2 regions of the Kitasatospora sp. NPDC001132 genome follow, and region 2 is predicted to be linked to the other one. Evidence: riboswitches for the same ligand, from Rfam matches in the RefSeq annotation. Region 2 holds a riboswitch; the other holds the start of a gene.

Region 1 (15,657 bases), on a different contig from region 2:
CCGAAGATCGCCGAGGCGGTGTAGATGTCGCCCTCGCGGCCGTGGCGCACGGCGAGGTAGGCCATCGCGACGGCGCCGAGGACGCCACCGAGGACCAGCGGCAGGCGCGGGCCGCGCCGGGCGATCAGCAGGGCGCCGACCGGGGCGGCGACCATCGAGCCGATCGCGGACGGCAGCAGCATGATGCCGGCGTGCAGCACGGTGGCGGTGAAGCCGTAGTGGGTCAGCTTCTCCGGGGTCTGGGCGAAGTTGCTGATGACCATGAAGGAGCCGTACATGCCGAAGCCGATGAGCAGGCCGGCCACGTTGGTGAAGGCGACGGCCGGACGGGCCATCATCTTCATGTCCACCAGGGGGTGCGCGACCTTGGTCTCGATGATCCCCCAGACCAGGGCGACCACGGCGGCGACGGCGAAGAGGCCGAGCGTCTTGTTGGAGGTCCAGCCCCAGTGGTTGCCCTGGCTGACCGCGACCAGCAGCGCGGAGAGCCAGCCGGCCAGGGTGAGGGCGCCCAGCGGGTCGGCGCCGCCCTCCTTGTCGGTGACCGGGTCGGTCGGCACGCGGAAGGCGACCAGGGCGACGGCGATCAGGCCGAAGACCAGGCCCATCCAGAAGATCGACTTGTAGTCCCAGTGCTCCAGCAGGAGACCGGTGGCGACCAGGCCGAGGCCGGAGCCGACGCCCATCGAGGCGCTGATGGCGGCGACGCCGCCGGTCACCTTCTGCTTGGGCAGCTCGTCACGGACGATGCTGATCGCCAGCGGCAGGACACCGCCGCCGGCGCCCTGGAGGACACGGGCGACGACCAGCCAGGTGAAGGAGTGGGTGCTGACCGCCAGCGCCGAACCGGCGACCAGGCCGGCCAGCGAGATCAGCAGCATCGGCTTGCGGCCCCGGAGGTCGCCGAAACGGCCCAGGAGGGGAGTCAGCACGGCTGCGGAGAGCAGGTTGGCGGTCATCAGCCAGGTGATGCTGGAGGCGGAGACGTTCAGTTCCTTGGCCAGCGAGGGCAGGATCGGGACGACCGCGGTCTGCACCACGCTGAACGACAGCATCGCCAGGATGAGGGCCGGCAGGACCCGGGCGCTGCTCTGCTTCTCGGCCGCGGTGGTGGGCTGTGGTGCCTCACTCACGGTTGCTTCCTCCCGTACATAGTGAATGAACTGAAGTAATCCTGCAAGGAGATACTTCAGAGTGTCAAATATCGAGCGGTTAAGCTTTGGCAAAGTCGAAGGGTCGGGTGCGCGACAAGGGCCCCGGACGGTGTCCGGGGCCCTTGCTGGTGGGGGCCGGTCGGGCTGGTGGGGGCGGTCAGGCGAGTGGGCGTGCTGGGGCCGGGCGGGGCGCGTCGGGAGTGAGGGTGGACGGCGGGGTGTGGGGGGTCGTGGTGTCGTGGACCTCGACGTGCTCGCGGCGGAGTTCCTCCCGGATCACCTCCTCGGTCGTGTACCGCTCGACGACCAGGCGGATCCGCTCGACGGGCGCGAGGTACTTGCGGGCCACCGCGCGTTCCTCACGGAGAGTGACCTCCTCGACGGTCTCGGCGATCTCCTTGTCGGTGAGCGTGGCGCGCTCGGCCTCGCTGATCGGCGTCCGCTCGACCCGGACGCGCTCGCGGACCACCGGAACGCGGCGCTCGACCTGTTCGGTCGTCACGTACTTGCGCAGCTTCGCGGTGCCGAGGACGCGCCACTCGGTGGTGACGTCCAGCCGCTCCTCGCGGCAGGTGATCTCGACCGGGCTGCTCGGGGCGGCCGTGGGGGTGCCCGAATGCGCGGTGGCGGTCCTGGTGGCCGCCGCCGGGGCGGGCGTGGGGGCGGGGGCGGGGGCGGGCTGCGACTGCTTCGGTTCCGTGGGGGGCGCGGTGGGGGCGGGCGCCGCCGCCGGCGGGGTGGTGGCCGCGGGGGTGCCGGGGATCCGGGTGTCGGCCTCCGGGGCGGTCCTGGTGCTGGCGGGGGTGACGGGCGCGGCGGCGGCAGCGGGGGTCCTCGCCGGGGCGTGCCCGGGGGAGCGCTCGGAGCTGTGGAAGGTGAGCGGCTTGGCGGGGGCCGCGGCGGTCGTCGTGGCGGCGGCAGTGGCCGCCGTGGTGCCGAAGTCGAGGTCGGGCTGCTTGGTCCGGTTCCCGTTCTCGCCGTTCGGACGGCTGTCCATCGGGGTGTCGAGCCCGTAGTAGCGGTAGAGCTGCAGCTCCTGGGCGGGGGACAGGTGCTGGCCGACGCCGAAGTCCGGTGACTCCTTCACCAGCGACTTGTCGTACGGCACCCGCAGTTCGTCGCCCGCGAACTCGCTGGTGGTCAGCGGGACGAAGGCGTCCCGGCCGAAGATGCCGGTCCGGACCGCGGCCCACTCGGGCCGGCCGGTGGCGTCGTCCAGGTAGACCTCGTCGACCGTGCCGATCTTGTCTCCGTTGCGGTCGACGGCCTTGTGACCGATGAGGTCCCGGGGGTCGATGTCGGTCTGCACTTCTTTCCTCCCGCGCGGTGGGCCTGCGGAACTCCCGCAGCAGGGCGGCCGGAGCACCTGTCACGTCCGCCACTTCACACCAAATGCCATGAATCGGACGGGCGCGAGCGGGGTGCGCCGGACGGGGGCGCGCGATCGACCGTCCGGGGGACGCGCGTAGACCTCGAGTGACCCGACGCACCCGTGATCGGGCGGCCTCCCGCTGGTACCCTGGGCGGCGACCGCAGAGCCCGCTCGGGAGAGTCTCCGACAACGAAAACCGCTGGTCGGGGCGCCGAAGGAGCAACTCCTCCCCGGAATCTCTCAGGCATCCGTACCGTGTGGGGTAGGTCACTCTGGAAAGCAGGGCAGGAGCGTCGGCACGGAAGCCGGCGATCACCACCCTCACCGACGGTGCAAGCCGGCGGAGCGCCCACAGCGCCCCGTGCGGGTGAAGCTCTCAGGTCCCGATGACAGAGGGGGAGGCCTGTCGGGTCCGCCCGCCCAGGCTTGTCCGCCGCCCGCAGCGGCGAGGCCGGCCGGCGTGCGTACCCCCGCCGGTCCGTGACCAGGAGGCCTCGACCACCATGAACGCCCAGCCGAACGCGGGACGCCCCACCGGCGCCTCGACCCTCACCGAGCTTGAGCTGGCCAGTCCCTTCGAGAACCGCCACATCGGCCCCGACGCCGCCGCGCAGGAGAAGATGCTGGCGTCCGTCGGCTACGGCTCGCTGGACGAGCTCGCCGCCACCGCGGTGCCCGAGGCGATCCGTTCCATCACCGCCCTGGACCTGCCCGCGGGCCGGACCGAGGCCCAGGTCCTCGCCGAGCTGCGCGAGCTGGCCGGCCGCAACCAGGTGCTCCAGCCGATGATCGGCCTGGGCTACTACGGCACCTTCACCCCGCCGGTGATCCTGCGCAACGTCATGGAGAACCCGGCCTGGTACACCGCCTACACCCCGTACCAGCCGGAGATCTCGCAGGGCCGCCTGGAGGCGCTGCTCAACTTCCAGACCCTGGTCTCCGACCTGACCGGCCTGTCGACCTCCGGCGCCTCGCTGCTGGACGAGGGCACCGCGGCCGCCGAGGCGATGGCGCTCGCCCGCCGCGTCACCAAGGTCAAGGGCGGTGTCTTCCTGGTCGACGCCGAGACCCTGCCGCAGACCCTCGCGGTGATCAACACCCGCGCCGTGCCGACCGGTGTCGAGGTCGTCGTCGCCGACCTGTCCGAGGGCATCCCCGCCGAGATCGCCGAGCGCGGCGTCTTCGGCGTGCTGCTCCAGTACCCGGGTGCCACCGGTGTGGTTCGCGACCTCGCCCCGGTGATCGAGCAGGCGCACGGCCTGGGCGCGATCGTCGCCGTCGCCGCCGACCTGCTGGCGCTGACCCTGCTCAAGTCCCCGGGCTCGCTGGGCGCCGACATCGCCTGCGGCACCACGCAGCGCTTCGGCGTGCCGATGGGCTTCGGCGGCCCGCACGCCGGCTACCTGTCGGTGCGTACCGAGTACGCCCGCTCGCTGCCCGGCCGCCTGGTCGGCGTCTCCGTCGACGCCGACGGCAACCGCGCCTACCGCCTGGCGCTGCAGACCCGCGAGCAGCACATCCGCCGCGAGAAGGCCACCAGCAACATCTGCACCGCCCAGGTGCTGCTCGCCGTGATGGCCTCGATGTACGCCGTCTACCACGGCCCGGACGGCCTGGCCGACATCGCCCGCCGCACCCACCGCTACGCCGCCGCCCTCGCCGAGGGCCTGCGGGCCGGCGGCGTCGAGCTGCTGCACGGCGAGTTCTTCGACACCGTCACCGCCGTCGTCCCGGGCCGCGCCGCCGAGATCGCCGCCGCCGCCCGCGCCAACGGCATCAACGTGTACCAGGACGGCGAGGACCGGATCTCCGTCTCCACCGACGAGACCACCACCCGCGAGCACCTGGCCGGCGTCTGGGCCGCGTTCGGCGTTCCCGCCGGCGAGGTCGCCGAGGGCGCCGAGACGCTGCCCGCCGCGCTGCTGCGCGAGGACGAGTACCTGACCCACCCGGTCTTCCACAGCCACCGCTCGGAGACCGCCATGCTGCGCTACCTGCGCCGCCTGTCGGACCGGGACTACGCGCTGGACCGCGGCATGATCCCGCTGGGCTCCTGCACCATGAAGCTCAACGCGACCACCGAGATGGAGGCGGTGACCTGGCCGGAGTTCGGCCAGCTGCACCCCTTCGCGCCGATCGACCAGGCCCAGGGCTTCCTGACCCTGATCCGCCAGCTGGAGCAGCAGCTGGTCGAGGTGACCGGCTACGACGCCGTGTCGATCCAGCCGAACGCGGGTTCCCAGGGCGAGTTCGCCGGTCTGCTGGCCGTGCGCGCCTACCACCACGCCAACGGCGACACCCAGCGCGACGTCTGCCTGATCCCGTCCTCGGCGCACGGCACCAACGCGGCCTCCGCGGTGATGGCCGGCATGCGCGTGGTCGTGGTGAAGACCCTGGCCGACGGCGACGTGGACGTCGAGGACCTGAAGGCCAAGATCGAGCAGCACCGCGACAACCTCGCCGTGCTGATGGTCACCTACCCGTCCACCCACGGCGTGTACGAGACCCAGATCACCGACATCTGCGCCCTGGTGCACGAGGCCGGCGGCCAGGTCTACGTGGACGGCGCCAATCTGAACGCCCTGGTCGGCCTGGCCAAGCCGGGCAAGTTCGGCGCGGACGTCTCGCACCTGAACCTGCACAAGACCTTCTGCATCCCGCACGGCGGCGGCGGCCCGGGCGTCGGCCCGGTCGCGGTGCGCGCCCACCTGGCGCCGTACCTGCCGAACCACCCGCTGCAGGCGGAGGCCGGCCCGGCCACCGGCGTCGGCCCGGTCTCGGCCGCGCCGTGGGGCTCGGCGGCCATCCTGCCGATCTCCTGGGCGTACGTCCGGCTTATGGGCGGCGAGGGCCTCAAGCACGCGACCCAGGTCGCGGTGCTGAACGCCAACTACATCGCCAAGCGTCTGGCGCCGCACTTCCCGGTGCTCTACACCGGCCCGGGCGGGCTGGTCGCGCACGAGTGCATCATCGACCTGCGTCCGCTGACCAAGGAGACGGGCGTGACGGTGGACGACATCGCCAAGCGCCTGATCGACTACGGCTTCCACGCGCCGACGATGTCCTTCCCGGTGGCCGGCACGCTGATGATCGAGCCGACCGAGTCCGAGGACCTGCACGAGATCGACCGGTTCTGCGACGCGATGATCACCATCCGCGCCGAGATCGACAAGGTCGGCTCGGGCGAGTGGGCGGCCGACGACAACCCGCTGCGCAACGCCCCGCACACCGCCGCCACGCTGGCCGGCGACTGGGCGCACGGCTACTCGCGGCAGGAGGCCGTCTTCCCGGCGGGCGTGAACCCGGCGGACAAGTACTGGCCGCCGGTCAGCCGGATCGACGGCGCGTACGGCGACCGCAACCTGGTCTGCTCCTGCCCGCCGCTGGACGAGTACGGCGTCTGACCGGACCGGGCCCGCAGGCCCGATCGGACGGCAGGGCCCCGGCGGAGTCTTCCGCCGGGGCCCTGCCCGTTTCGCCGGCCGAGTCGGCGGCTGCCCCCGCCGTCCGGCCGGACCGGCCGGACCGTTCGGTCAGGCCGCGTGGGCGACGGGACGGCGCGGGGCGATCACCCGGCCGTCGGGCAGCAGTTCTCCGGTGTCCTCGAACAGGACGACGCCGTTGCAGAGCAGGCTCCAGCCCTGCTCCGGGTGGCGGGCCACCGAGACGGCCGCCTCGCGGTCCTCGGACTCGGCCGACGGGCACTCAGGACGGTGCTGGCACATACGCGTACCCTCGCTTCGCTCTGCGATCCTCCCCGTGATGCGGTCGCCGGAGGTGGTGCCGTCCGGGACCGCTGCGGTGGTCGGATCCTGTCCGCACGCCGGCCAAGTGTGGACCGGCGCTCAAGTGGGTAGGACAGGGGGTCCTTCCACGCTGGTTCCCAGTGTCGGCATCCTGGGACCCGCGCGCAGGGATTTCGTGACATGCGCCACAACTCCCGGGTAGAGATCACCCGTTCAGGTGGGGCCGACGGGAAAGAGCACACCGGTGGGTCAGCCGGGGCATGACCCGATGGGGCCATGCCGGATGGTCCGGACGGGTGGTCGCCGTTCGGGTGAGGGCCCGCGGGCGCACGGGCGCGGGCACGGGTGGGGGCCGCCGGGGCGGGTGGGCCCGGCGGCCCGTGGGACACCGGCCGGGTCAGGAGGAGCCGAGCAGCAGCGGCCTGGCGAGCGGGGTGCGGGCGAGCAGCGGCAGCAGTTCGGCGGCCGGGCGGGCGCGGTGCGCGGTGACGCCGAGCGGGGCCGGGGCGAGGGGGATCAGCAGATCGGCGGCCGGGTCGCCGTCGGGGCTGTGCAGCCAGAGCGCCGTGGCGTACTGGCCGGGGAAGGTCAGCAGCCGGGGCTGCCGGCGGGTCCGGGAGTTCTGGGCGAGCTGCCAGGCCTCGCGCAGTGCCCGGACCGTCGAGTCGAGGTAGGGGCCCGCGGTGAAGTGGGAGAAGCTGTGGCCCTCGGCGCTCTGCACCACCTCGGCGGCGGCGGCCACCTCGGGCCCGTCCTTGATCAGGAAGCGCCAGCCGGTGCGGCGGGCGGCCGGGAGTTCCGGGCGCGGGCCGTTCAGGACGTGCACCGCGAGCGGGTGGGCGGGGAGCAGTGGGCCGGTCGGATGGCGCAGTGCTGCGGCGGCGGGCTGGCGCAGCGCGGTCTCCGAGTCGAGGGCGCCCAGGACCGCGCGCAGCGCGCTCGGCGGGGGCTGGGGGGTTTGCAGAGTCATGGCGGGTCCGCCTCTCCAAGCGAGATCGGCGTGCGAGTGCGTCATACCGGCGTGGCGAGGCGACGCGTCTTCGGTGACGGGGCCCGGCCGTGTCCGGTTGTGCAGGATCGCGGAGCCGGCACGGTCGCCGCCGTCGACGAGGGCTTCTGGGCGGGGCGGACCGGCCGGAGCGCTATGCCAATTCGAACAGGTGCGCAGGGTGATCTGTTTATCACAGGCTGTGGTGCCGGGCAAGTCCACAGTTCGTCTGATTTTCCGTCAGATGCCTTGCAATGCAAGCCAGTACACGTGTTCGGGTATCGATCTTCGAGGTGGGCATGATGCTTGCACGGTCGGTCGACCGGGTGCTCGACGGGGTGGCTCTGGAGGAGGGGACCGTGGGCGAGAAGGTCGTGGCTACTCGGGCGGAACTGGCGGACCGGCAGCAGTACCGGCGCAAGCTCCACACGTGTCTCGAAACACTCGGACGGATGATCCGGGAGGACCGCTTCGACCGTCCGCGGGCGGTGATGGGCCTGGAGATCGAGCTCAACCTGGCCGACGAGCAGGGCCTGCCGGCCATGAACAACGCGCAGGTGCTGAGCGCGATCGGCTCCAGCGACTTCCAGACCGAACTGGGCCGGTTCAACATCGAGGTCAACATCACGCCCCACCGGCTCTGCGGGCACGTCTTCGAGGAACTGCGCGAGGAGATCGACACCGGGCTGCGCTACGCCGACCGGCGGGCCGCCGAGGCGGGCGCCAGGATCGTCATGGTGGGCATCCTGCCGACCCTGGAGCACGCCCACACCGGGCTGGACGCGATGAGCCACAACCAGCGGTACAGCCTGCTCAGCGACCAGATCCTGGCCGCCCGCGGGGAGGACATCGCGCTGGACATCGAGGGGGTCGAGCACCTCCAGCTGGAGTCGATCACCATGGTGGCCGAGGCCGCCGCCACCTCGCTCCAGCTGCACCTCCAGGTGACCCCGGAACGGTTCTCCTCGGTCTGGAACGCCGCCCAGGCGATCTGCGGGCCGCAGCTCGCGCTCGGCGCCAACTCGCCGTTCCTGTTCGGGCGGGAGCTGTGGCGGGAGACCCGTCCGGTGCTCTTCCAGCAGGCCTGCGACACCCGGACGGCGGAGCTCAAGGCCCAGGGGGTGCGCCCGATCACCTGGTTCGGCGAGCGCTGGGTGGACTCCGCGTACGACCTGTTCGAGGAGAACCTGCGGTACTTCCCCGCGCTGCTGCCGATCTGCGACGACGAGGACCCGCTGAAGGTGCTGGCCTCCGGCGGTGCGCCCAGGCTCGCCGAGATGCGGCTGCACAACGGCACCATCTACCGGTGGAACCGCCCGGTGTACGACGTCGCGGGCGGGGTGGCGCACCTGCGGGTGGAGAACCGGGCGCTGCCGGCCGGGCCGACGGTGGCCGACACGCTGGCCAACGCCGCCTTCTACTACGGACTGGTGCGGGTGCTCGCCGCGCAGCCCCGGCCGATCTGGACCCGGCTGCCGTTCGAGCGGGCGGACGAGAACTTCCAGCAGGGCGCCCGGTACGGCATCGACGCGGTGTTCCAGTGGCCGCGCTCGGGGCGGGCCGGGCGCGGCGGCGGGCTGCAGACCGTGTCCGCGGTCGACCTGGTGCTGAACGAGCTGCTGCCGATGGCCTACCAGGGCCTCGACGAGTGGGGCGTGGAGCCCGCCGACCGGGACCGCTACCTGGGCATCATCGAGCAGCGCTGCCTGCGCCGCACCAACGGAGCGTCCTGGCAGACCGCGACCTTCCACCGGCTGCGCGAGCAGTACGGGATGGACCGGCCGGCCGCGCTCGCGGCGATGACCAGGCGCTACGCCGAACTCATGCGCGGCGGCGAGCCGGTGCACACCTGGCCGGTGGGCTGAGACCTCCCCTCCGGGGCGGCCGCGCGGCTGTGTCAGGATGATCGCTCCGGCGGTCGGCCGACGGCCGGAGCGACCGCCCCGTCCGCTGGAGCCCCCGTGACCACCGTCCCGACCGCGCCGGAGACCGCGAAGCCCACCCGTCGGCTGCTCGGCGTGGAACTGCTGATCGTCCTCGGCCTCTCGCTCGGGGCCAGCGGGATCGGCGCGCTGATCAGCTTCACCGGTTCGCTCACCGAACCGCTCAAGCTCGGCCAGCAGGTCGCCACCCTGAACGGTTCGCGGGCGCCCGGGCGGCCCTGGCTGGACCTGGTGTGGCAGCTGTACTACATCGGGCGCGGGCTGATGCCGGTGGTGCTGGTCGGCTACCTGCTGGTGCGCGAGGGCTTCACGCTGCGGGTGCTGGGCTTCGACCTCGGGCAGAAGCTGCGCGACCTGGGGCGGGGCGCCGCCGTCGCGGCCGCGATCGGCGGGTCGGGGCTGGCGCTCTACCTGGTCTCGCAGGCGGCCGGGTACAACCTGACGGTGGCGCCGTCAGGGCTGCCGGACGTGTGGTGGCGGGTGCCGGTGCTGGTGCTGTCGGCCTGCCAGAACGCCGTCCTGGAGGAGGTCGTCGTCCTGGGCTACCTGCTGCGCCGGGTGGAGCAGTCGGGGTGGTCCTGGCCGGCGGCGGTGGCGGCGAGCTCGGTGCTGCGCGGCTCGTACCACCTGTACCAGGGGGTCGGCGGGATGGTCGGCAACATGGTGATGGGCGTGGTGTTCTGCCTGCTGTACCGGCGCTGGGGGCGGGTGATGCCGCTGGTGGCGGCGCACGCCCTGATCGACACGGTGGCCTTCGTCGGGTACGCGCTGCTGGCCGGGCACGTCAGCTGGCTGCCGACCCCCTGACCGACGGCGCCCGGCCGCGCGGCGGACGGGCGAGCAGCCGGTCGACGTGCCGGCGCTCCAGGCCCTGGCCCGGATCGACGGGCAGCAGCAGGCGGTCCCGGCGCCACAGGGAGCGGCGGACCAGGCGCGGCGGGATGACGTCGTCCACCCAGGCGAAGGGCCGGCCCCCGGCGTAGCGCAGCAGTGGGGCCCACTTGGCGGCGGAGAACAGTTCCATCAGCGGGACGCGCGGGTCGCCGGGCTGCGGGGTGTAGCCGGCGAGGGCGACCACCGGCAGCGGGTCCAGGCCGATCGCCGGGGCGATGTGGGTGTTGGCGTTCTCCTCCCAGGTGGTGGCCCAGACCAGGTCGTACGTTCCGGCGAGCTCGCGCAGCCAGCTGCCGTGCCGGGTGGACAGCAGGACGGTGTAGCCGAACAGGGTGTGCGAGTCGAACCCGGTGTCCGGGTGCGGACGGACCGGGTTCAGGACGCCGTCGACGTCCAGGAACAGCAGTGGCTTCGGCACCGGTGGCCCCCAGAGACTCGTGGTGTTTCCCGACTGTCCGGACGACACTCGCGCACCTCCGGTTGCTCCCGGACGGGCGCACGCCGGGCGCGCGCGGCGCTCACGGGGTGGGTGCGGGCTCACCGGCGGGCACCGGTGCGTCCGCCGTGCTCCGACGGCTCAGCCGGCGCACCTGGGGGTCCAGCAGGACGACCGCGCTGAGCACCAGGCAGGCGGCGGCGCACGTCCAGAGCGCGCCGGACAGGCCGAGCGCCACGGCGGCGGGGCCGGCCAGGGCGGTGCCGACCGGGGCCAGCGAGTAGGAGCCGAGTTCGTCGTACGCGGTGACCCGGGAGAACATCTCCGCGGGTATCTCCTGCTGGAGCGCGACCATCCAGTTGACGCCGAAGACGGTGACGCCGACGCCGGACAGGAACATCGCGACGACCAGCAGCGGCAGCGGCACCTCGGCGGCGAGGGCCAGGGCGGGCACGCCGAACAGGAAGACCCCCCAGTTGCCGACCAGCAGGATCCGGCGCGGCCGCCACCGCGTCATCAGCACGCCGGTGGCCACCAGGCCGACCCCGTAGGCGGACATCGCCAGGCCCCAGGCGCCCGCGCCGCCGAGCCGTTCCTCGGCGGCCGTCGGCCCGTACACCGACTCGACCGCGTTGATGCAGGCGACCAGGACGGAGAACTGGAGCACGATCACCCAGAGCCAGCGGCGGGAGGCGAACTCCCGCCAGCCCTCGCGCAGGTCGCGCAGCATGCTGGCGCCGGAGGGCGCGGGGGCCTGCTCCGGCTCGAGGAAGAAGCGGAGGGCGGCGGCGACCAGGAAGCACAGGGCGTCCAGGGCGAGCACCCAGCCGGGGCCGACGACGGCGGTGAGCGCGCCGCCGAGGGCGGCGCCGCCGATCTGGGAGGCGTTGAGGCCCATCCGGAAGACCGCGAAGGCGCGGGCGGCGTGCTCCTGGGGGACGGCCTGCATGATCATGCCGCCGGAGGCCGGAGTGTAGAGCGCGTAGCCGGCTCCGCCGGCCGCGGAGAGCGCCAGCATCTGCCAGAGCCGTACGTCCCCGGTCAGCACCAGGGCTGCCAGGACGGCCTGGGAGACCCCGCTGAACACATTGGCGGCGACCATGATCAGGTGGCGCGGCAGCCGGTCGGCGAGGGTGCCGCCGACCACCAGGAGCAGCACGGTGGGCACCAGTCGGGCGGCGGTGACGTAGCCGACCTCGGCGGTGGTGCCGCCGGTGCCGAACACGGCGAAGGCGGTGGCGATGGGGGCGCCGGCGTTGCCGAGGCCGCTGATCACGGTGGCGGCGGTCTGGATGCGGAAGTTGCGGCTCGCCCAGGCGAAGCGGCGCGGAGGTGGGGTCGGCACCCGGAGACTATGCCGAAAGGTCGTACAGGTGTCCATCCCGTTTTCACACCGGAGCCCGGGGCGGGAGGGGAGTCAGCCGAGGTGGCCCCAGAGGAAGGTGAGGGTCCGGCGCCAGGCGATCCGGGCCTGGAGCGGGTCGTAGGTGCCGATCAGGTTCTCGTCGTTCATGAAGGCGTGCCCGGCCGGGTAGAAGTGGATCTCCGGGCGGACGTCGGTGGCCTCGCCGATCCGGATCGCCGCCTCGTCCACGGCGGCCATCGGGATCGAGCCGTCCAACTCGCCGAAGTGGCCGAGCACGTGGGCGGTCAGGCCGCGGTAGTCGAAGTCCGGATCGGTCGGCAGGCCGTAGAACGGGACCACGGCGGCCACCTTGTCGCCGGCCCGGGCGGCCAGCAGCAGGGCGAAGCCGCCGCCCATGCAGAAGCCGACCACCCCGACGGCGTCGCCGACCACGGCGTCCAGTGAGAGCAGGTGGTCGACGGCCCCGGCCAGGTCCTCCACCGCCCGCTCGACCGGGAGCTCGCGCATGAACCGGGCCGCCTCGGCGCGGTCGTGGGTGGTGGCGCCGCCGAACAGGTCGGGGGCGAGGACGGTGAAGCCCTCGGCGGCGAAGCGGTCGGCCATGTCGGCGATGTGCGAGGTGAGCCCCCACCACTCCTGGACCACCACCAGGCCGGGCCCGACGCCCTGCGGCGGCCGGGCCAGGTAGCCGTGCGCGGTGCGGCCGTGGCTCGGGAAGGTGACGTTCTGCCGGGAGCCGCCCTGGTCAGGCATGGCTTCCTCTCGGTGGGTCGGGCCGCGAGCGGCGGGGGGTCGGCGGTGCGGGCCGTCTGCGGCGGGGGCGGTGGACGGGGCCGGGTCAGCCCATCTCCTCCAGGGCGCGGCCCTTGGTCTCCTTGATGCAGAAGGCCACGAACGGGATGGAGAGCAGCGCGAAGGCCGCGTAGATGACGTACGTCGCGGAGAGGTTCCAGTCGGCGAGGTCCGGGAAGCTGACGGTGATCGCCCAGTTGGCGATCCACTGTGCCGAGGCGGCGACGGACAGCGCCAGCGCGCGGATCCGGTTGGGGAACATCTCGCCGAGCAGCACCCAGACCACCACGCCCCAGGAGAAGGCGAAGCAGAGCACGAAGACGTGCGCGGCGACCAGGGCGACGGTGGCGTGGGTGTTGTCCAGGGTGGCGGTGTCGCCGGTGCCCTCCCGGTAGGAGAACGCCCAGGCGGCGGTGCCGAGCGCGGCCGCCATGCCGATCGAGCCGGCCAGGGCCAGCGGCTTGCGGCCGATCCGGTCAACCAGGACCATCGCGATCACCGTGCCGATCACGTTGATGATCGAGGTGGAGAGGCTGATCAGCAGGGAGTTGGCCTCGTTGATGCCGACCGACTGCCACAGGAAGGACGAGTAGTAGAAGATCACGTTGATGCCGACGAACTGCTGGAACACCGAGGCGCCGATGCCGACCCAGACGATCGGCAGCAGGCCGAACCGGCCGCCCATCAGGTCCTTCGCCCGGGGCTTGCGGGCGGACTCCAGCACCGAGCGGATCTCCGCCACCCGGGCGTCCAGGTCCACGCCCTCGCCCTCGACCTCGACCAGCACCCTGCGGGCCTGCTCCTCGCGGTGGTCGGCGATCAGGTAGCGCGGCGACTCCGGGATGGCGAGCGCCATCAGCCCGTACACCAGGGCCGGGATGGCCTCGACGCCGAGCATCCACTGCCAGGCCTGGATGCCGCCGAGGTGGTTGGTGGACTCGCCGCCGGCGGCCTGGTTGATCGCCCAGTTGGCCAGCTGGGAGACGGTGATGCCGAGCACGATCGCCATCTGCTGGAAGGAGGCGAGCCGGCCGCGGTAGGCGGTCGGGGCGACCTCGGCGATGTACGTGGGGGCGATCACCGAGGCGATGCCGATCGCGATGCCGCCGATCACGCGCCAGACGGCGAGGGTCTCGATGTTCGGCGGGAACATCGAGCCGATGCCGCTGGCCGCGAACAGTGCGGCGGCCAGCAGCATCGTGCGGACCCGGCCGAGGTGGTCGGCGAGCCGGCCGGCGAGCACCGCGCCCACCGCCGAGCCGAGCAGCGCGATGGCCACCACGAACGCGGTGGTGCCGTGGCCGACCGCGAAGTGCTTCTGGATGCCCGTCACGGCACCGTTGATCACCGCGCTGTCGTAGCCGAACAGGAAACCGCCCATGGCGGCGGCCGCCGAGATGAACACCACGTGGCCGAGGTGGGCCTCGCCGGACGCCCGTTGGCTGTTGACTGAGGACACACGCGCTCCCGGGAGTGGACGGACCCGCTCTGACGGTGAGTGGGCAGGGCTCGTCTCACATTCGAGCAGCGCCGCGGCCGACCTGCCCGAGTTGGCGGCCGATTGGCGGCCGACCGGGTGACCCGGAGTCAGCCGACGGCGCGCCGGCCGACCGCTGCGCGAGTGGTCGACGCGCGGGGCGTGGCCCGGGGGGCCGTCGGTGCCCCGCGGCGTTCGCGGTGCCCGGCTAGGCGGTGCGCCGTCGGTGACGGCGGAGCAGCTGGGTACGGGCGGCGGCGTACTGGTCGTGGCCGCGCCCAGGGCCGTCGGCGCGCTCGGCGAGCCGGTCGGCGATGGCGTACTGCACCTCGGCGGGCTTCTTGTCGTCGTACTTGAACTTGGCCCGCACCTCGTTCACCGTCAGCCGGAGCCCGCGCAGCCCGGGCAGCTGCCGGGCCAAGGCGCCGTCGCCGGGCACCACCCGGACCTCCGGTGTCTCGGGCTGGAAGTGCGCCAGCTGGCGGTTGAGGATCTCCGCCTTGTCGGCTGCGGCCTCCACCACCTCGGCGGTGCAGTGGAAGTGGACCGAGGCGTAGAAGCTGGTGGGCGTGCCCGGTTCGCCGCGCCAGTGGCCGGGGGCGAACGCGTAGCCGTCGGTGACCGCGAGGGTGACCTGGGGGTCGGCCCGGACGGCGGCCAGCAGCGGGTTGGGCGCGGCGAGGTGGAGCAGGATCTCGCCGCGTTCGGCGTCCAGCAGGAAGTGCGTCGGGACGAGCACCGGGCCCTCGCCGGGGCCGCCGTTGGCGGCGAGCAGGCCGAAGTCGCGGCCCTCGGCCAGCCAGGCGCGCCACTCCTGCTCGTCGCCGCGGTCCCAGGATCTGATCAGCACGGGTGGTCCTCCCGTCAGCGCGGGTAGCCGCGCAGGTGCGCGGGGAGCGGGACGGCGGTGCCGGGGTGCGGCTCGGGGGTGCCGTGCACGGTGGTGACCGGGATCAGACCGGACCAGTGCGGCAGGTCGGCGTCCTCGGGGTCGTCGTCGGCGCCGTCCTCGCGGGTCTTGGCCGAGACCTCGTCCAGCTCCAGCCGGAGGACGGCGGTGGCGGCGAGCTCCTTGGCGTTGGCCGGACGGACCTCGGCGGAGCGCCCCGGAACCGCGTGGTCGACCAGGGCGGCGAGCGCGACGTCCAGCTCCTCGGGGTCGGTGACCTGGTGCGCGGTGCCGTGGGCGACCACCGAGCGGAAGTTCACCGAGTGGTTGAACGCGGACTTGGTCAGCACCAGCGCGTCGACCTGGGTGACGGTGACGCAGACCGGCATGCCCTGCTCGCCGGAGGCGTTGCGCATCGGGCGGCTGCCGGTGGAGCCGTGGACGTAGAGCCGGCTGCCGACCCGGGCGAAGATCGTGGGCAGGACCACGGGGGCGCCGTCGACGACGAAGCCGAGGTGGCAGATGTAGGCGCTGTCGAGGATGGCGTGGATCGCCTCCTGCTCCCAGGTGGCCCGGTCCCGGTAGCGGGTGGGGGTGGTC
Region 2 (15,657 bases):
CACGGCCCGGTTGATCCGCTCGACCTCCGGGTGCAGGAAGAACACCACCAGCCCGGCGGCGAGCGGGGTCAGGAAGTAGCCGAGGTTGGTGAACGCGGCGACCGGGGTGGCCCCGATGACCAGGTCGCGCATCACCCCGCCGCCGAGGGCCGTGGCCTCGGCCAGCACACAGATCCCGAAGATGTCCATGTTCTTGCGGACGGCGAGCAGGCCCCCGGAGAGGGCGAAGACGAATATGCCGACGAGGTCCAGCGACTGCTGCACGTCGGACGGGAAGAGCTGGGATGTCACCGTCCATGTGTACCCGATGTCCCGGAGTGCTCCGGAAAACGCTCATGATCCGGATACGGCCGTCTCGACGAGGAGGCCGCCCGCCCCGGAGTCCCGGGTGGGCGGCCTCTTCGCGTCGAAGGCCTCAGGCCGTGGCGTCGGCCGGGGCGTTCTCCGGGCTGTGCTAGTCGTTCCCCTCGCTGCGCTCGGGGAAGTGGCACGCCACCTGGTGCCCGGTCCCGAGCGTCACCAGCGGCGGCTCCTGGCTCGCGCACACGTCCTGCGCCTTCCAGCACCGGGTGCGGAAGCGGCAGCCGCTGGGCGGGTTGATCGGCGAGGGGACGTCGCCCTTGAGCAGGATGCGCTCGCGGCCCGCGCGCTGGCGGCGGCGCGGGTCGGGGACGGGCACGGCGGACATCAGCGCGGTGGTGTACGGGTGCTTCGGGCTGCGGTAGAGCGAGTCCCGGTCGGCGATCTCCACGATCTTGCCGAGGTACATCACCGCGACCCGGTCCGAGACGTGCCGGACCACCGAGAGGTCGTGCGCGATGATCAGGTAGGTCAGCCCGAGCTCCTCCTGGAGGTCGTCCAGCAGGTTGACCACCTGTGCCTGGATCGAGACGTCCAGCGCGGAGACCGGCTCGTCCGCGACGATCATCTTCGGCTTCAGCGCGAGCGCCCGGGCGATGCCGATGCGCTGGCGCTGGCCGCCGGAGAACTCGTGCGGGTAGCGGTTGTAGTGCTCGGGGCTGAGCCCGCACAGCTCCAGCAGCTCCTGGACGGCCTTCTTGAGGCCGCCCTCCGGCACCGCGTCCTGGAGCCTGAACGGCGCGCCGACGATGGTGCCGACGGTGTGCCGCGGGTTCAGCGAGGAGTACGGGTCCTGGAAGATCATCTGGATGTCGCGGCGCAGCGGCCGCATCGCCCCGACGCTCAGGTGGGTGATGTCGGTGCCCTCGAACTCGATGGTCCCGCCGGTCGGTTCGTCGAGCCGGGTGACGAGTCGGCCCATGGTCGACTTGCCGCAGCCGGACTCGCCCACGACACCCAGGGTCTCGCCGGCGTTGACCGTGAAGTCGATGCCGTCGACGGCCCGCACCGCGCCGGTCTGGCGCCGCATCAGTCCGCTGCGGATCGGGAAGTGCCGGGTCAGACCGGCCACCTTCAGCAGCGGCTCGCGGCCGGGGGCGGGGGCCGGCGACGGGATCGAAGCCGCCTGAGTGTCCGTCATCGGTTCTCTCCAGAAAGGTGGTACGAGGCCGGGCTCACAGCCGGGGCGCGATCTCTTCGGCGAAGATGCGGTGCCGCTCGCCGGCCGCCAGGTGGCAGGCCGCGAAGTGCCCGGGCGCGGCCTCGGCCAGCACCGGGGTCTCGCTCGTGGAGCGCCCGTCGGTCAGGGCGGCGTACGGGCAGCGCGGGTGGAACGCGCAGCCGGACGGCACGTTGATCAGGCTGGGCGGGGTGCCCTTGACCGGCACCAGCCGGTCCTGGAGCTCCCGGTCCAGTCGCGGCATCGAGCCCAGCAGGCCCCAGGTGTAGGGGTGTTCGGGCGCGTCGAAGAGGGTCTCGGCCGGTCCGCGCTCGACGCACTTGCCGCCGTACATGACCAGGACGTCGTCGGCCAGTTCGGCGACCACCCCGAGGTCGTGGGTGATGATGATGACGGCGGAGCCGAACTCCTCCTGGAGGTCGCGGATGAGGTCCAGGATCTGCGCCTGGACGGTGACGTCCAGGGCCGTGGTGGGCTCGTCGGCGATCAGCAGCGAGGGGTCGTTGACCAGCGCCATGGCGATCATCGCGCGCTGGCGCATGCCGCCGGAGAACTGGTGCGGGTAGTCGTCCACCCGGCGGTCGGGCTGCGGGATGCCGACCCGGTCGAGCATCTCGACGGCGCGGGCCCGGGCCTGCTTCCTGGAGGCCTGGGGGTGGTGCACCCGGTAGGCCTCGACGATCTGCTGCCCCACCGTGTAGTAGGGGTGCATCGCGGTCAGCGGGTCCTGGAAGATCATCGCCAGTTCGCGGCCGCGCAGTTGGCGCACCCGGTCCGGGCCGGCCGCGATCAGGTCCTCGCCGTTCAGCCGGATCTCGCCGCTGATCCGGGCCCGCTTGGAGCGGTGCAGGCCCATGATGCCCAGCGAGGTGACGGACTTGCCGGAGCCGGACTCGCCGACGATGCCGAGGGTGCGCCCCTTGTGCAGGTCGAAGCTGACCCCGTCCACCGAGCGGACCAGGCCGTCGTCGGTGTCGAAGTGGATCCGCAGGTCGCGCACGGAGAGGAAGGGGTCGCCGGACGGGCTCTGCGCGGCGTCCGCCGGGGTCTTCTGGAGGTCGGTCACGAGAGCCTCACCCGGGGGTCGACGAGGGCGTACAGGAGGTCGACCACGAGGTTGCAGACGACGATGAAGAAGGCGGCGAGCAGGGTGACGCCGAGGATCTTGGGCAGGTCGTTGTCGGTGATCGCCTGGACGGCGAACTGGCCGACGCCCTGGAGCGAGAAGACCTGCTCGGTGATCAGCGCGCCGCCGAGCAGCAGCCCGAGGTCCATGCCGAAGATCGTGACGATCGGGGTGAGCGCGGCGCGCAGCCCGTGCCGGGCGACGACCTTGCTCTCGGCCAGGCCCTTGGCCCGGGCGGTGCGGATGTAGTCCTCGCTCATCGTCTCCAGCATCCCGGCGCGGGTGAGCCGGGCGTAGAGCGCGGAGTAGAGGAAGGCCAGCGAGATCCACGGCAGGATCAGGTTGCGGGCCCACATCAGCGGGTTGTCCGTGAAGTCCACGTACTGCAGGTTGTCCAGGATCGGCCACTCGTAGCTGAACAGCGTGAGCAGCAGCGCGCCGGTGAAGAAGACCGGCAGCGAGACGCCGGCGAGCGCGATGCCCATGGAGAGCCGGTCGAAGATCGACTTCGGCTTGAGGGCGGAGACGACGCCGGTGGCGACGCCGGAGACCAGCCAGAGCACGGCCGCGCCGGCGGCGAGCGAGATGGTCGTCGGGATCCGCTTGGACAGCTCGGGCCAGACTTCGAGGTGGTTCTTGAAGGAGTAGCCGAAGCAGGGCACGTGGCAGGTGGCCGGTTCCGGCCCGAAGTTGTACTCGGCGCCGGCGACCAGGCCCTTGAGGAACTTCCAGTACTGGGCGTACAGCGGCTGGTCGAGGCCGAGGTTCTGCTTGACCGCCGCGATCGTCTCGGGGGACGGGCTCTTCCCGATGAACTGGGCGGCCAGTTGGTCGGCCGTCTCACCGGCGATGCGCGGGAGCAGGAAGAAGATCGCGAAGGTGACGGCGCTGACGACCAGCAGCAGCACCAGGGCCGCGAGGATCCTGCGGATGATGTAGGCAAACACAGTTGGGCGGCTCCGGCGGCCCGCCGCCGTCCGGGATCTTCCGGACGGCGGCGGGCGCCGCTGCCTTCACCTGCCTTCAGGGATGCGGAGCCAGGCTCTTACTTGGTGGTGCCGATGTTCAGGTAGTCGTACTGACCCGAGTACGCCGACGTGGAGGCCAGGTTGGTGGCGTTGGACGGGCGGTACAGGAAGACCTTGAAGTAGGTCAGCGGGACGTAGACCGCCTGGTCCATGACCTTCTTGTCGATGTCCGCGTAGATCTTCTCGCGGGCCGCCTTGTCCGGGTTGACGGCGACGTCGTCGATCAGCTTGTTGACCGCCGGGTCGTCCAGCTGGGCCAGGTTGTTGTTGCCGGTGTCCTTGACCGCGCGGCCGTCGACGATCTGCTGGAGGAAGCCGTAGCCGGTCGGCCAGTCGGCGCCCCACTGCATCATCATCAGGCCGATGTTGTGCTCCGCCGCGAACTTCGGCGAACCGGCGTTGTCGGTCAGGTACTTGGACGACGGGTACTGCTGGATCTCGGCGTTGATGCCGATCTTCTTCAGCGCGGCCTGGATCGAGGTCGCGGCGGCGATCTCGGTGGAGCGCTCGGTGCGGGCCGAGATGACGGTGTTGAAGCCGCCCTCCTTGCCGCAGGCCTTCAGGGCGCTCTTGGCCTTGGCCTCGTCGCCCTTGTTGTCCTTGGTCTCCCAGGTGTTGAAGTCCTGGTGGCCCGGGATGTCCGGCGGGAGGACGGTGTTGGCGATCTGGCCGCGGATCGGGCCGCCGACGGCGGTCTGCACCGAGACCTTGTCGATCGCGTACTGGACGGCCTTGCGGCACTCGATGTTGTCGAACGGCGCGAGCTTGGAGTTCATCGCCAGGTAGACCAGCCGGCCGCCGTAGGCGTTGTCGGTGTTGGCCTTGAGCTTCGGGTCCTGGAGGATCTGCGCCTGGGTCTGCGGGTCGACACCGGTGCCGCCGAGGTCGACCTGGGCGTTGCCGGCCAGCAGGTCCTTGTCGATGGTGGCCTGGTCGATGTTGAACCGGAGCACGATCTTGTCGCCGAGCTGCTTGCGGATCGGGTCGGTGCTCTTGTCCCAGGTCGGGTTCGGCACCAGGACGGCCTGCTTGCCGTCCTCGTAGGACTCGAACTTGTAGGAGCCCGAGGACACGATGTGCTTGACGTAGTCGGCGCCGGTGTCCTTCGCCTGCGGGACCGGAGCGGTCTGCGGCGTGGCGACCAGGTAGTCGAAGTCCGCGAACGGGTGCTGGAGGTGGAAGACGATGGTGAGGTCGTCGGGCGTCTGGATCGAGTCGAGGCCGCCCTCCTTGTCCTTGAACGGACCCTGGTACGGCGTCGGGTTGTCCACCAGCAGGTTGCGGAAGTACGTCGGGCCGTTGGTGAGCACGTCCGTGAAGTTGGAGCGCTCGACGGCGTACTTGACGTCCTTCGAGGTGATCGGGGTGCCGTCGTCGTACTTCAGGCCCGCACGCAGCTTGTACGTCCAGGTCAGGCCGTCCGCGCTCGGCTTGCCCTCCGACTCGGCCAGGTCCGGGACGATCTTGTTGCCCTCCTCGCCCGGCGCCGGGTTGAAGGTGGTCAGCGAACGGGCGTACAGGCGCGAGAAGTTGTAGATGTACGCGTAGTACGTGTTGCCCGGGTCGAGCGAGTCCGGGGTGCCCTTCATCTCGAAGGTCACCGTCCCGCCCTTCTTGTCCGAGGCGTTGACGATGCTCTTGGTGGCCGCGTTGGCGCCGCCCCCGGCGGAGCCGGAGGCCGAGGAGGAGCCGCCGCTCTTCGACGAGCTGGTGCAACCGGTCACGACCAGGACCGCGGCGGCAGCCGCCGCGGTCAGGGCGACGGTACGGGACCTACGCATGGGTGAGATCAACCCCTTGGGGATGTGGAGGCGGTGGAAGGTCCTGACGTGGAATCATTCGATCAGTCAGCGGTGTTCGATGACGCCCGGTCAGTTGCTCTTGGGATCGAGGGCGTCGCGCAGGCCGTCGCCGAGCAGGTTGAAGGCGAGCACGGTGACGAAGATCGCCAGGCCGGGGACCACCATGTACTGGGGGTCCACCTGGTAGTACCGGATCGCGTCCTGGAGCATCCCGCCCCAGGAGGCCTGCGGGGGCTGGATGCCGACGCCGAGGAAGCTCAGCCCGGCCTCGAAGAGGATGTTGGTCGGGATCAGCAGGGTCGAGTAGACCAGGATCGGACCGACCAGGTTGGGCAACAGTTCCTTGAACAGGATGAACGGGCCGCGGGCACCCAGACTGCGGGCCGCGTGGACGAACTCGCGCTCGCGCAGCGAGAGCGTCTGGCCGCGCACGATCCGGCCCATGTAGGGCCAGTTGAAGAAGCCGATCACGAAGATCAGCACCAGGATGTGCAGCGGCAGGCCGTGCAGGCCGAACGCACCGCCCTGGAGCGAGGTCGAGATCGCGATGGCGAACAGCAGCAGCGGGAACGCCAGGAAGACGTCCATCACCCGGCTGATCACGGTGTCGACCCAACCGCCGTAGTAGCCGGCCATGATGCCGAGCACGGTGCCGATGGTGTTGGACAGGACGGTCGCGCCGAAGGCGACCAGCAGGGAGACCCAGGAGCCCTCGATGACGCGGGTGAGCAGGTCACGGCCCTGCAGCGGGTCGATGCCGAGCGGGTGGTCCGCGCTCATGCCGCCCCAGTCGCCGAACGGCAGGCCACCGAGGTCGGCGTCCAGCAGGTCCTGGTGGAGGGCGTCCGGGTCGAGCCCGAACAACGACTCGATCGGCTTCGCCAGCAGGGCGAGCAGGATCAGCAGGATCACCACGACGCCGCCGGCGACGGCGGCCTTGTCCCGCTTGAAGCGGGTCCAGGCGATCTGGCCGAGGGAGCGGCCCTCGATCTTCTTGGCCGGGCTCTCGGCGGCTGGTGCCTCCGGTTCGTTCCCGGCGGTGGTCACGGATGCGGTCATGGTCAGTTGGTCCCCTCGCCGACGGTGGCCGGCCCACGGGTGCCGGTCGCCGGCTTCGGCGGTGCGGCTGCGGACGTGCGGAAGTGCTGTGGAGGAGCGGTCTTGACGGCAGCGCGTGGTGCACGGGCACTGCCACCACGCGGGATGGGCGTCGCGTGGGCGGGGCTGTCGGCGTGCGCGCTCACCTTTGTGGGGTTCCAGCACGCGCGGTGCGTTGCGCAGAACTCTCTGCCATCCGAACTGACTTGCGCCAGCCCTGCCAACCGACAGATGCCCAACTGTGATCTGCGCACATGCACTTCCCCGATCTTCGGCATATACCTCTTCACATAGCTGTTACTGCCATGTCAAGATGATCTGAGCACACATCCGGAAATTCGTCCGGAAAGCATCGAAGCCGACTTGATGGACAATCAAGTCGGCTTCGCGGAACGGGTTTTGGGATCAGTGCCCGGGGTAGCCGGGCCACGGCCGCTGCGGCTGCTGCTGCCAGCCCTGGGCCGGCGGCTGGGTGCCGTACGCGTAACCCGGCATCGACTGCCCGGGGTACGGCGGCGGGGGCACCGGCGGGTACGGGCCGGTCGGCGGGCGCCCCGCCTCCCGGTCGAAGAACGGCCGCGCGTTGGCGCGCATCCACAGCGCCACCGGGTCGTACTCATCCGACATCGCCACCGTGGACACCGCGAGCCCCTCGGGGGCCACCGCGATCGCGCGCTGCATCAGCGCCCGCACCGCCTCCACGGCCGGCGGCGAACTCTCGTACAGGTCAAGGCCGATGGCCAGGTACGGCTCCCCCACCGCGGGCTGCACCCAGGCCCGGCGCAGCGCCCGCACCGGACGCACCTCGACGGCCTGCCGCTCCAGCAGTGCGAAGAACGGCTGGGCGTTCAGCTGCGGCTCGCTCAGCTTCAACGGTCCCGCCGGCAGCCGGTCCAGGCCCGCGGCGATCCGCCGGAGGTCCGCCCAGGGCACCCCGACGCCGCCGCCGGGCGCGTGCGGGTTGAGCCACAGGCCCCAGCGGGTGCGGTACAGCGAGGCCGCGATCTCCCGGCCCGAGACCACCTCGTGGGCCCGCGCCCAGCCGGAGGCGGTCAGCTGCTCGGACGAGGTGACGGCCGGCGCGTAGCCGTGGCCGCTGATCTCCATGTTCCCGTACTGGGCGTCCGGGCTGCCCGGCGTGCCGTGCCACAGCAGCATCCAGACCTGGCCGTCCGCCAGCGCGTGCAGCAGCCGCTCGTACGCGTCGTAGCGCTCCGGCGCGACATCGCGCAGGGCGCGCTCCAACGCGCCGGGATCAGCTCCCGGGCGCCCGGCCGGTGCCTGGCCCCAGGGCCCCGGCACACCGCCCGCTCCCGTTCCCGCACTCATGCGCCCACCTCGCCGCGCCTCTTTCCCTCAACCCGCCGACCCGTCGGCCGTCTGCACGCACCCTATGGCGCGGCACCGGCCACCGCCACGGCGACGTGCCTTTGATACGGACCCCGCTCAGACCCGCGCGTAGAACGGCTGCACCCGGGTGAGCAGCCACTCGACCACCGGGTCGTCGGCGAGGTCGAGCAGTACGAGGTGGACGCCGCCGGGCAGCGGCGCGGTTCCCAGGGCTCGCCCGAGTGCCTCGTTCACCGCGGCCGGATCGGCCGGTGCCGCCGGGTCCAGCTGGACGCCCACGAACATCACGGTCGGCTCGCCCTCGATGCTGGCCAGCGCCCTGCGGGCGGTCAGCACCCCGGGCAGCGCCGACAGTTCGCTCCGGCAGGCGGCCAGGAAGTGCTCCGGGTCCTCGCCCGGCACCGGCTCGCGCAGCGCCACCCGCCCGCCGGTCGGCTCCGACGCGTCGCCGGCGCCCTCCCAGCGGTCCGCGCGCGGACCGCGGCGCAGCTCGGCGACCCCCTGCGGCGGCACCGGGATGCCCACCGCCGCCTCCGGGTTCACCGCGATGCCCAGGCCCAGCGGCAGCCCGCGGGCGAACTCCCACACCGGTGCGATCGCGAAGGCCATCCCCGGCGCCTGCTGGAGGAACACCTCCTGCGAGGAGAACACCGGCACGTACGGGTCGCCGCCCAGCTCGATGGTCGGCAGGTCCAGCGACTGCCCCTGCGGGTCGGCCCCGGCCGGCAGCGGCACCCACACCTGGCTGCGCGCCAGCACCTCGATCACCCGCGGCGTCGCGCCCGGGTCCCCCAGGGCCGCGGTCAGCACCTGCTCCAGCTCGTTGGCCGGCCAGGAGCCGCCCGCCGGCGCCTCCTCCGGTCCGCCCCACCCCTGCTGCTGCTCCACCGGGTACCCCATGCGCCGCCGATTCCGCCCTCTGCCGGTCGGCCGCCCACTGCTGCGCCGACGCGCAGCAGTCTAGGGCCCCGGGGCCTTCCTCTTTAGGGCTCGTGTTCGGGTGCCGTCCGGGGCCCGGCCCGGCCTCGCGTCCGGGTGCCGTCCGGGGCCCGTGTCCGGATACCGCGCGGTGTGACCGGGTCCCCCCTCCCCTCGTCGCCCGGGACGTGCCATGATGTGCCCGTCCGACGGCATGCGCCGCGGGCCCCTACAACTCCACACCGGCCGCTCGAACCCGCGCGGGAGAGCCCGGAGTGCCGCTCAGGCACAGCCGGCGCCGAAGGAGCAAGTCCTCCCCGGAATCTCTCAGGCACCCCTACCGCACGGGTTAGGCACATCTGGAAAGCGGCGCACGGCCCTGTCGTACGCCCACCCACGGTGCAAGCCGCCATGCTGTCCCCCAAGCTGGAAACGGCTGCGGGCGGCGGGGCGGTGAAGCTCTCAGGTTCGACGACAGATGGGGAGACCCACGCCGCCGCATGCCCGCGCGCAGGGTCGGCCCCCGAGCGGGTCCGATCCGGTGCGTGCACCCCTGAGTGCCCCGACCGAGGAGTTCCTGGCCATGTCGTCCCTCCGCCTGACCGCGCTCGACGCGCTGCACCGCGCCCTCGGCGCGACCATGACCGACTTCGCCGGCTGGGACATGCCGCTGCGCTACGGCAGCGAGCGCGAGGAGCACCTCGCCGTCCGCACCAAGGCCGGCCTGTTCGACCTCTCGCACATGGGCGAGATCACCGTCACCGGCCCGCAGGCCGGCGAGATGCTGGACCACGCGCTGGTCGGCTTCGTCTCCGCGCTCGGCGTGCTGCGCGCCCGCTACACCATGATCTGCGCCGAGGACGGCGGCATCCTGGACGACCTGATCGTCTACCGCCTGCGCGAGGACGCCTTCCTGGTCGTCGCCAACGCCTCGAACGCCCAGCTGGTCCTCGACGAGCTGATCGCCCGCGCCAAGGGCTTCGACGCCGTCGTCACCGACGACCGCGACACCTACGCTCTGATCGCCGTCCAGGGCCCGGAGGCCACCGGCATCCTGGCGAAGACCACCGACGCCGACCTGCCCGGCCTGAAGTACTACGCGATCCTCCCGGCCCAGGTGGCCGGCCGCGACGTGCTGCTCGCCCGCACCGGCTACACCGGCGAGGACGGCTTCGAGATCTTCTGCCACCCGGTCGACGCCGAGCCCGTCTGGCAGGCGCTGACCGCCGCCGGCGAGGGCCACGGCCTGATCCCGTGCGGCCTGTCCTGCCGCGACACGCTGCGCCTGGAGGCCGGCATGCCGCTGTACGGGCACGAGCTGTCCACCGACCTGACCCCGTTCGACGCCGGCCTGGGCCGGGTCGTCCGCTTCGACAAGACCACCAACGAGGGCGCCTTCATCGGCCGCAAGGCGCTGGAGCAGGCCGCCGCCGCGGCCGAGACCAACCCGCCGAAGAAGCTGGTCGGCCTGGTCTCCGAGGGCAAGCGGGTGCCGCGCGCCGAGTACACCGTGGTCTCCACCGAGGGCGAGCCGATCGGCCGGATCACCTCCGGCGCGCCGTCCCCGACGCTCGGCCGGCCGATCGCGATGGCCTACGTCGACGCCGCCCACGCGGAGCCCGGCACCACCGTCGCGGTGGACGTCCGCGGCAAGCACGAGCCCGTCCAGGTCGTGGCGCTGCCGTTCTACAAGCGCGCCCGCTGAGCCTTCGTCCCGCCCCCGTTTTTCCCATACACGCACGTCGCAGCCGTCCGCGCGGCGGCCCGCTTCGTCGTGCCCGCTTCCCATCCTGGAGAATGACGCCATGAGCAACCCCCAGCACCTGCAGTACACCAAGGAGCACGAGTGGCTGACGGCCGCCGAGGACGGTGTCTCCACGGTCGGCATCACCGAGCACGCCGCCACCGCGCTCGGTGACATCGTCTACGTGCAGCTGCCCGCGGTCGGCGACACCGTGACCGCCGGTGAGACCTGCGGCGAGCTGGAGTCCACCAAGTCGGTCAGCGACCTGTTCTCCCCGGCGACCGGCGAGGTCACCGAGATCAACCAGGACGTCATCGACGACCCGGCCTCCGTGAACGCGGACCCGTTCGGGAGCGCCTGGCTGTTCAAGGTGCGCGTCGAGGCCACCGACACGCTGCTCAGCGCGGACGAGTACACCGCCTTCATCGGCGGCTGACCAGCCCGTGACCGGGCGGGCCGCTCGCCGGCCCGCCCCCACCGTCCCTCCGCTCTCCTCCACCGGGAAGACCACACCATGACGGTTCTCAACCAGTCCCTGCACGCCCTCGACCCGGAGATCGCCGCCGCGGTCGACGCCGAGCTGCACCGCCAGCAGACCACCCTGGAGATGATCGCCTCCGAGAACTTCGCCCCGGTGGCGGTCATGGAGGCGCAGGGTTCGGTCCTCACCAACAAGTACGCGGAGGGCTACCCCGGCCGCCGCTACTACGGCGGCTGCGAGCACGTCGACGTGGTCGAGCAGATCGCGATCGACCGCATCAAGGCCCTGTTCGGCGCCGAGCACGCCAACGTCCAGCCGCACTCGGGCGCGCAGGCCAACGCCGCCGCGATGTTCGCGCTGATCCAGCCGGGCGACACCATCCTGGGCCTGAGCCTGGCCCACGGTGGCCACCTGACCCACGGCATGAAGATCAACTTCTCCGGCAAGCTCTACAACGTGGCCGCGTACCACGTGGACGAGAAGACCGGCCAGGTCGACATGGCCGAGGTCGAGCGCCTCGCCAAGGAGCACCAGCCGAAGCTGATCATCGCCGGCTGGTCGGCCTACCCGCGCCAGCTCGACTTCGCCGCGTTCCGCCGGATCGCCGACGAGGTCGGCGCGCTGCTCATGGTGGACATGGCGCACTTCGCCGGCCTGGTGGCCGCCGGGCTGCACCCGAACCCGGTGCCGTACGCGGACGTGGTCACCACCACCACCCACAAGACCCTGGGCGGCCCGCGCGGCGGCGTCATCCTGTCCAAGGCCGAGCTCGCCAAGAAGATCAACTCCGCGGTCTTCCCCGGCCAGCAGGGCGGCCCGCTGGAGCACGTGATCGCCGGCAAGGCGGTCGCCTTCAAGATCGCGGCCTCGGAGGAGTTCAAGGAGCGCCAGCAGCGCACCCTGGACGGCGCCCGCATCCTCGCCGAGCGCCTGCTCCAGGCCGACGTGGCCGAGGCCGGCGCCAGCGTGCTGTCCGGCGGCACCGACGTCCACCTGGTCCTGGTCGACCTGCGCAACAGCCAGCTCGACGGCCAGCAGGCCGAGGACCGGCTGCACGAGGTCGGCATCACCGTCAACCGCAACGCGATCCCGAACGACCCGCGCCCGCCGATGGTCACCTCGGGCCTGCGCATCGGCACCCCGGCCCTGGCCACCCGCGGCTTCCAGGCCGAGGACTTCCGCGAGGTCGCCGACATCATCGCCGAGGCGCTCAAGCCCGCCTTCGACGAGACCGTCGCCGCCGCCCTCAAGGCCCGGGTCACCGCCCTGGCCGACAAGTACCCGCTGTACCCCAACCTGGCCAACCAGGAGTAGTCCTTCCGGGGCCCGGTCGGGCTCAGGATCAGGTGACCGGCCTCACCCCGCCGGCGTACCTGGGGACCCCGGGGCACCGCGCACACTGGACAGTGCGTGCGGTGCCCCGTCCCGTGTCAGCCCTCCCCTGCCTGCAAGTCCTTCCACGAGACCAGACAAGGACGTCCCCCGTGGCCATCAGCGTCTTCGACCTCTTCTCCATCGGCATCGGCCCGTCGAGCTCCCACACCGTGGGCCCGATGCGCGCCGCCCGGATGTTCGCCCGCCGACTGCGCTCCGAAGGCCTGCTGGACGGGGTCACCGGCGTGCGCGCCGAACTGTACGGCTCGCTCGGCGCCACCGGCCACGGCCACGGCACCCCGAAGGCCGTCCTGCTGGGCCTGGAGAACGCCTCGCCCCGCACCGTCGACGTCGACCAGGCCGACAAGGACGTCGAGCGGATCATCGCCGAGAAGCGGATCAGCCTGCTCGGCGAGCACACCATCGACTTCGACCCGGACACCCAGCTGGTCCTGCACCGCCGCCGCTCGCTGCCGTACCACGCCAACGGCATGACCCTGTGGGCGTACGCGGCGGACGGCTCGACCCTGCTGGAGAAGACCTACTACTCGGTCGGCGGCGGCTTCGTGGTGGACGAGGACGCCATCGGCGCGGACCGGGTCAAGCCCGACGACACCGCGCTGCGCTACCCCTTCCGCACCGGTGAGGAGCTGCTGCGCCTCACCCGGGAGACCGGCCTGTCCATCTCCGGCCTGATGCTGGAGAACGAGAAGGCCTGGCGCAGCGAGGAGGAGATCCGCACCGGGCTGCTGGAGATCTGGTCCGTGATGCAGGAGTGCGTGCGGGCCGGCATGACCCGCGAGGGCATCCTGCCGGGCGGCCTGAAGGTCCGCCGCCGGGCGGCCGCCGCGGCGCGGACGCTGCGCGCCGAGGGCATCGGGCCGGCCAACGCGATGGAGTGGGTGACCCTCTACGCGATGGCGGTCAACGAGGAGAACGCCTCCGGCCGCCGGGTGGTCACCGCGCCGACCAACGGTGCCGCCGGGATCATCCCGGCCGTCCTGCACTACTACCTGAACTTCATCCCGGGCGCCGACGAGGACGGCATCGTCCGCTTCCTCCTCGCGGCCGGCGCCATCGGCATGCTCTTCAAGGAGAACGCCTCCATCTCCGGCGCCGAGGTCGGCTGCCAAGGCGAGGTCGGCTCCGCCTGCTCGATGGCCGCGGGCGGCCTCGCCGAGGTCCTCGGCGGCACCCCCGAGCAGGTCGAGAACGCCGCCGAGATCGGCATCGAGCACAACCTCGGCCTCACCTGCGACCCGGTCGGCGGCCTGGTCCAGATCCCCTGCATCGAGCGCAACGGCATGGCCTCGGTCAAGGCCGTCACCGCGGCCCGGATGGCGCTGCGCGGCGACGGGCGGCACCACGTCTCGCTGGACAAGGCGATCAAGACGATGAAGGAGACCGGCGCCGACATGAAGATCAAGTACAAGGAGACCTCGCGCGGCGGCCTCGCCGTGAACGTCATCGAGTGCTGATCGCGGCGGTCTGACGGCCCCCGGGCGGAGTTCCCCTCCACCCGGGGGCCTTCGCGCTTCCCCGGCCTTTCCCCGGCTCGGGACTCCCCCGGCTCAGGACTCCCCCGGCTCAGGCCGTGAACGGGCGGGCCCGGCGGGCGTCCCGCAACGCCTGGGCCCACCAGGTGAGTTGGTCGAGCATGGTCTTGGCGGCCGCGTCGGCGGCCGGGTCGACCGCCCTGCCGTCGGCGTCGAAGCACTGCGCGGCGCCGTGGAAGCTGACCGTGTTGCGGATCGTCGCCGCGTTCAACTCGGCCATCACCACGCGGAGTTGCTCGACCGCACGAAGGCCGCCGGACAGGCCGCCGTACGAGACGAAGCCGACCGGCTTGCCGTGCCACTGCCAGTTGTGCCAGTCGATGGCGTTCTTCAGCGGGGCCGGGAAACTGTGGTTGTACTCGGGCGTGACGATCACGAACGCGTCGGCCGCCTCCAGCCGGGGCGACACGGCGGCCAGCAACTCGGCGTCGCCCGGCGCCGGTTCACCACCGAAGGACGGGAAGGTGACGGGCAGCGGGGTCTCCACCAGGTCGATCAGGTCGGCGGTCAGGTCGCCGCGCGCTTCGAGGTGGCCGAGCAGCCAGTCGGCGACCACCGGACCGAAACGGCCCTCGCGGGTGCTGCCGACGAGGACGGCGACCTTCAGGTTCTGCTCCGTGGACATGGGGATCCCCCTCCGGGATGGGCACTGGGCCCGGCGTATCCGTCGGATACAACGTACACATCGATGTGTACGCCGTCCACTGTGGATACGCCGTACACCGGAAGTGCTACGGTGAGAACGAATCCGGCCGGAAGGAGCCCGCCCCATGCCCGCCCAGCAGGCCCCCAGTGGTGACAGCGACAGAACCCAGGTCCCGCTCTGGGAACGCCTGGCCCGCCCGGCCCCCGCGCCGCGCACCACCCTGACCCCGCACCGGATCGCCGAGACCGCGGTCGCCATCGCCGACGCCGAGGGCCTGGACGCCGTCACCATGCGCCGGCTGGCCGCCGAACTCGGGGTCGCCCCGATGGCCGCCTACCGGTACGTCTCCGGCAAGGACGAACTCATCGAGCTGATGGTCGACTTCGCCTACGGCCGGCTCCCCCTGGACGCCCCCGCCGAGGGCTGGCGGGACACCATGCGCACCCTGGCCGTCCACCTGCGGGCCATGCACCTGGCCCACCCCTGGACCGTCAGGGCGGCCACCCCGTTCTCCCTCAGCCCCAACCAACTGGCCGTCCCCGAGCACGCGTTCGCCGCCCTCGCCGAGCACGGCCTGGACGCCGACACCGCCATGGCGGTGTTCCGCACCGTCACCGGCTACGTCCACGGCTCGGTCACCACCGAAATCACCCTCGCGACCCTGCGCCGCGAACGCGGCTGGTCCGACGGCGACCAGACCCGGGCCGGCCTGGCCCCCCGGATGAGCTGGCTGATGAACACCGGCCGCTACCCCCGCTACCAGCGCTACCTCCACGAGGCCACCCGCAAGGACGACCCCGACTGGCAGTTCGAGACCGGCCTCGACTGCGTCCTCGACGGCATCGCCGCCCACTTCGGCCTCTGACCGGCCCGGGCGGCGGCCCGCACGGCGGCCCACGCGGCGGCACGGGGGCCGGCTATCCGGCCGGTCGCTCGCCCGCAATGATCAGGCGGTAGCCGTAGTCCACGCTCTCCCGGTCGAGCAGGTCGGCGT

Evidence for each region. A riboswitch is a leader RNA that binds a small molecule or an ion and turns the genes downstream of it on or off. The one in region 2 is predicted to bind glycine.
Region 1: another riboswitch for glycine. It lies ahead of gcvP (aminomethyl-transferring glycine dehydrogenase); the one in region 2 lies ahead of gcvT (glycine cleavage system aminomethyltransferase GcvT).

What each region holds. Positions count from the first base shown of each region.
Region 1 covers NZ_JBSFKF010000014.1:162,048-177,704, reverse strand. Annotated here, with positions in the region: gene ACWDBE_RS20850 (MFS transporter) at 1-1,133, opposite strand, end outside; gene ACWDBE_RS20845 (PRC and DUF2382 domain-containing protein) at 1,312-2,463, opposite strand; glycine riboswitch at 2,689-2,792, shown strand; glycine riboswitch at 2,794-2,926, shown strand; gene gcvP (aminomethyl-transferring glycine dehydrogenase) at 3,030-5,930, shown strand; gene ACWDBE_RS20835 (DUF5999 family protein) at 6,060-6,251, opposite strand; gene ACWDBE_RS20830 (hypothetical protein) at 6,670-7,242, opposite strand; gene ACWDBE_RS20825 (glutamate--cysteine ligase) at 7,620-9,125, shown strand; gene ACWDBE_RS20820 (CPBP family intramembrane glutamic endopeptidase) at 9,222-10,010, shown strand; gene ACWDBE_RS20815 (HAD domain-containing protein) at 9,988-10,515, opposite strand; gene ACWDBE_RS20810 (MFS transporter) at 10,616-11,878, opposite strand; gene ACWDBE_RS20805 (dienelactone hydrolase family protein) at 11,951-12,652, opposite strand; gene ACWDBE_RS20800 (sugar porter family MFS transporter) at 12,738-14,150, opposite strand; gene ACWDBE_RS20795 (FMN-binding negative transcriptional regulator) at 14,377-15,018, opposite strand; gene ACWDBE_RS20790 (pyridoxamine 5'-phosphate oxidase family protein) at 15,033-15,657, opposite strand, start outside.
Region 2 covers NZ_JBSFKF010000004.1:5,428-21,084, forward strand. Annotated here, with positions in the region: gene ACWDBE_RS06945 (trimeric intracellular cation channel family protein) at 1-291, opposite strand, end outside; gene ACWDBE_RS06950 (ABC transporter ATP-binding protein) at 455-1,501, opposite strand; gene ACWDBE_RS06955 (ABC transporter ATP-binding protein) at 1,536-2,606, opposite strand; gene ACWDBE_RS06960 (ABC transporter permease) at 2,603-3,613, opposite strand; gene ACWDBE_RS06965 (ABC transporter substrate-binding protein) at 3,712-5,475, opposite strand; gene ACWDBE_RS06970 (ABC transporter permease) at 5,566-6,555, opposite strand; gene ACWDBE_RS06975 (enhanced serine sensitivity protein SseB C-terminal domain-containing protein) at 7,000-7,923, opposite strand; gene ACWDBE_RS06980 (enhanced serine sensitivity protein SseB C-terminal domain-containing protein) at 8,041-8,844, opposite strand; glycine riboswitch at 9,114-9,215, shown strand; gene gcvT (glycine cleavage system aminomethyltransferase GcvT) at 9,446-10,567, shown strand; gene gcvH (glycine cleavage system protein GcvH) at 10,668-11,042, shown strand; gene glyA (serine hydroxymethyltransferase) at 11,121-12,401, shown strand; gene ACWDBE_RS07000 (L-serine ammonia-lyase) at 12,572-13,939, shown strand; gene ACWDBE_RS07005 (NADPH-dependent FMN reductase) at 14,049-14,642, opposite strand; gene ACWDBE_RS07010 (TetR/AcrR family transcriptional regulator) at 14,788-15,528, shown strand; gene ACWDBE_RS07015 (class I SAM-dependent methyltransferase) at 15,581-15,657, opposite strand, start outside.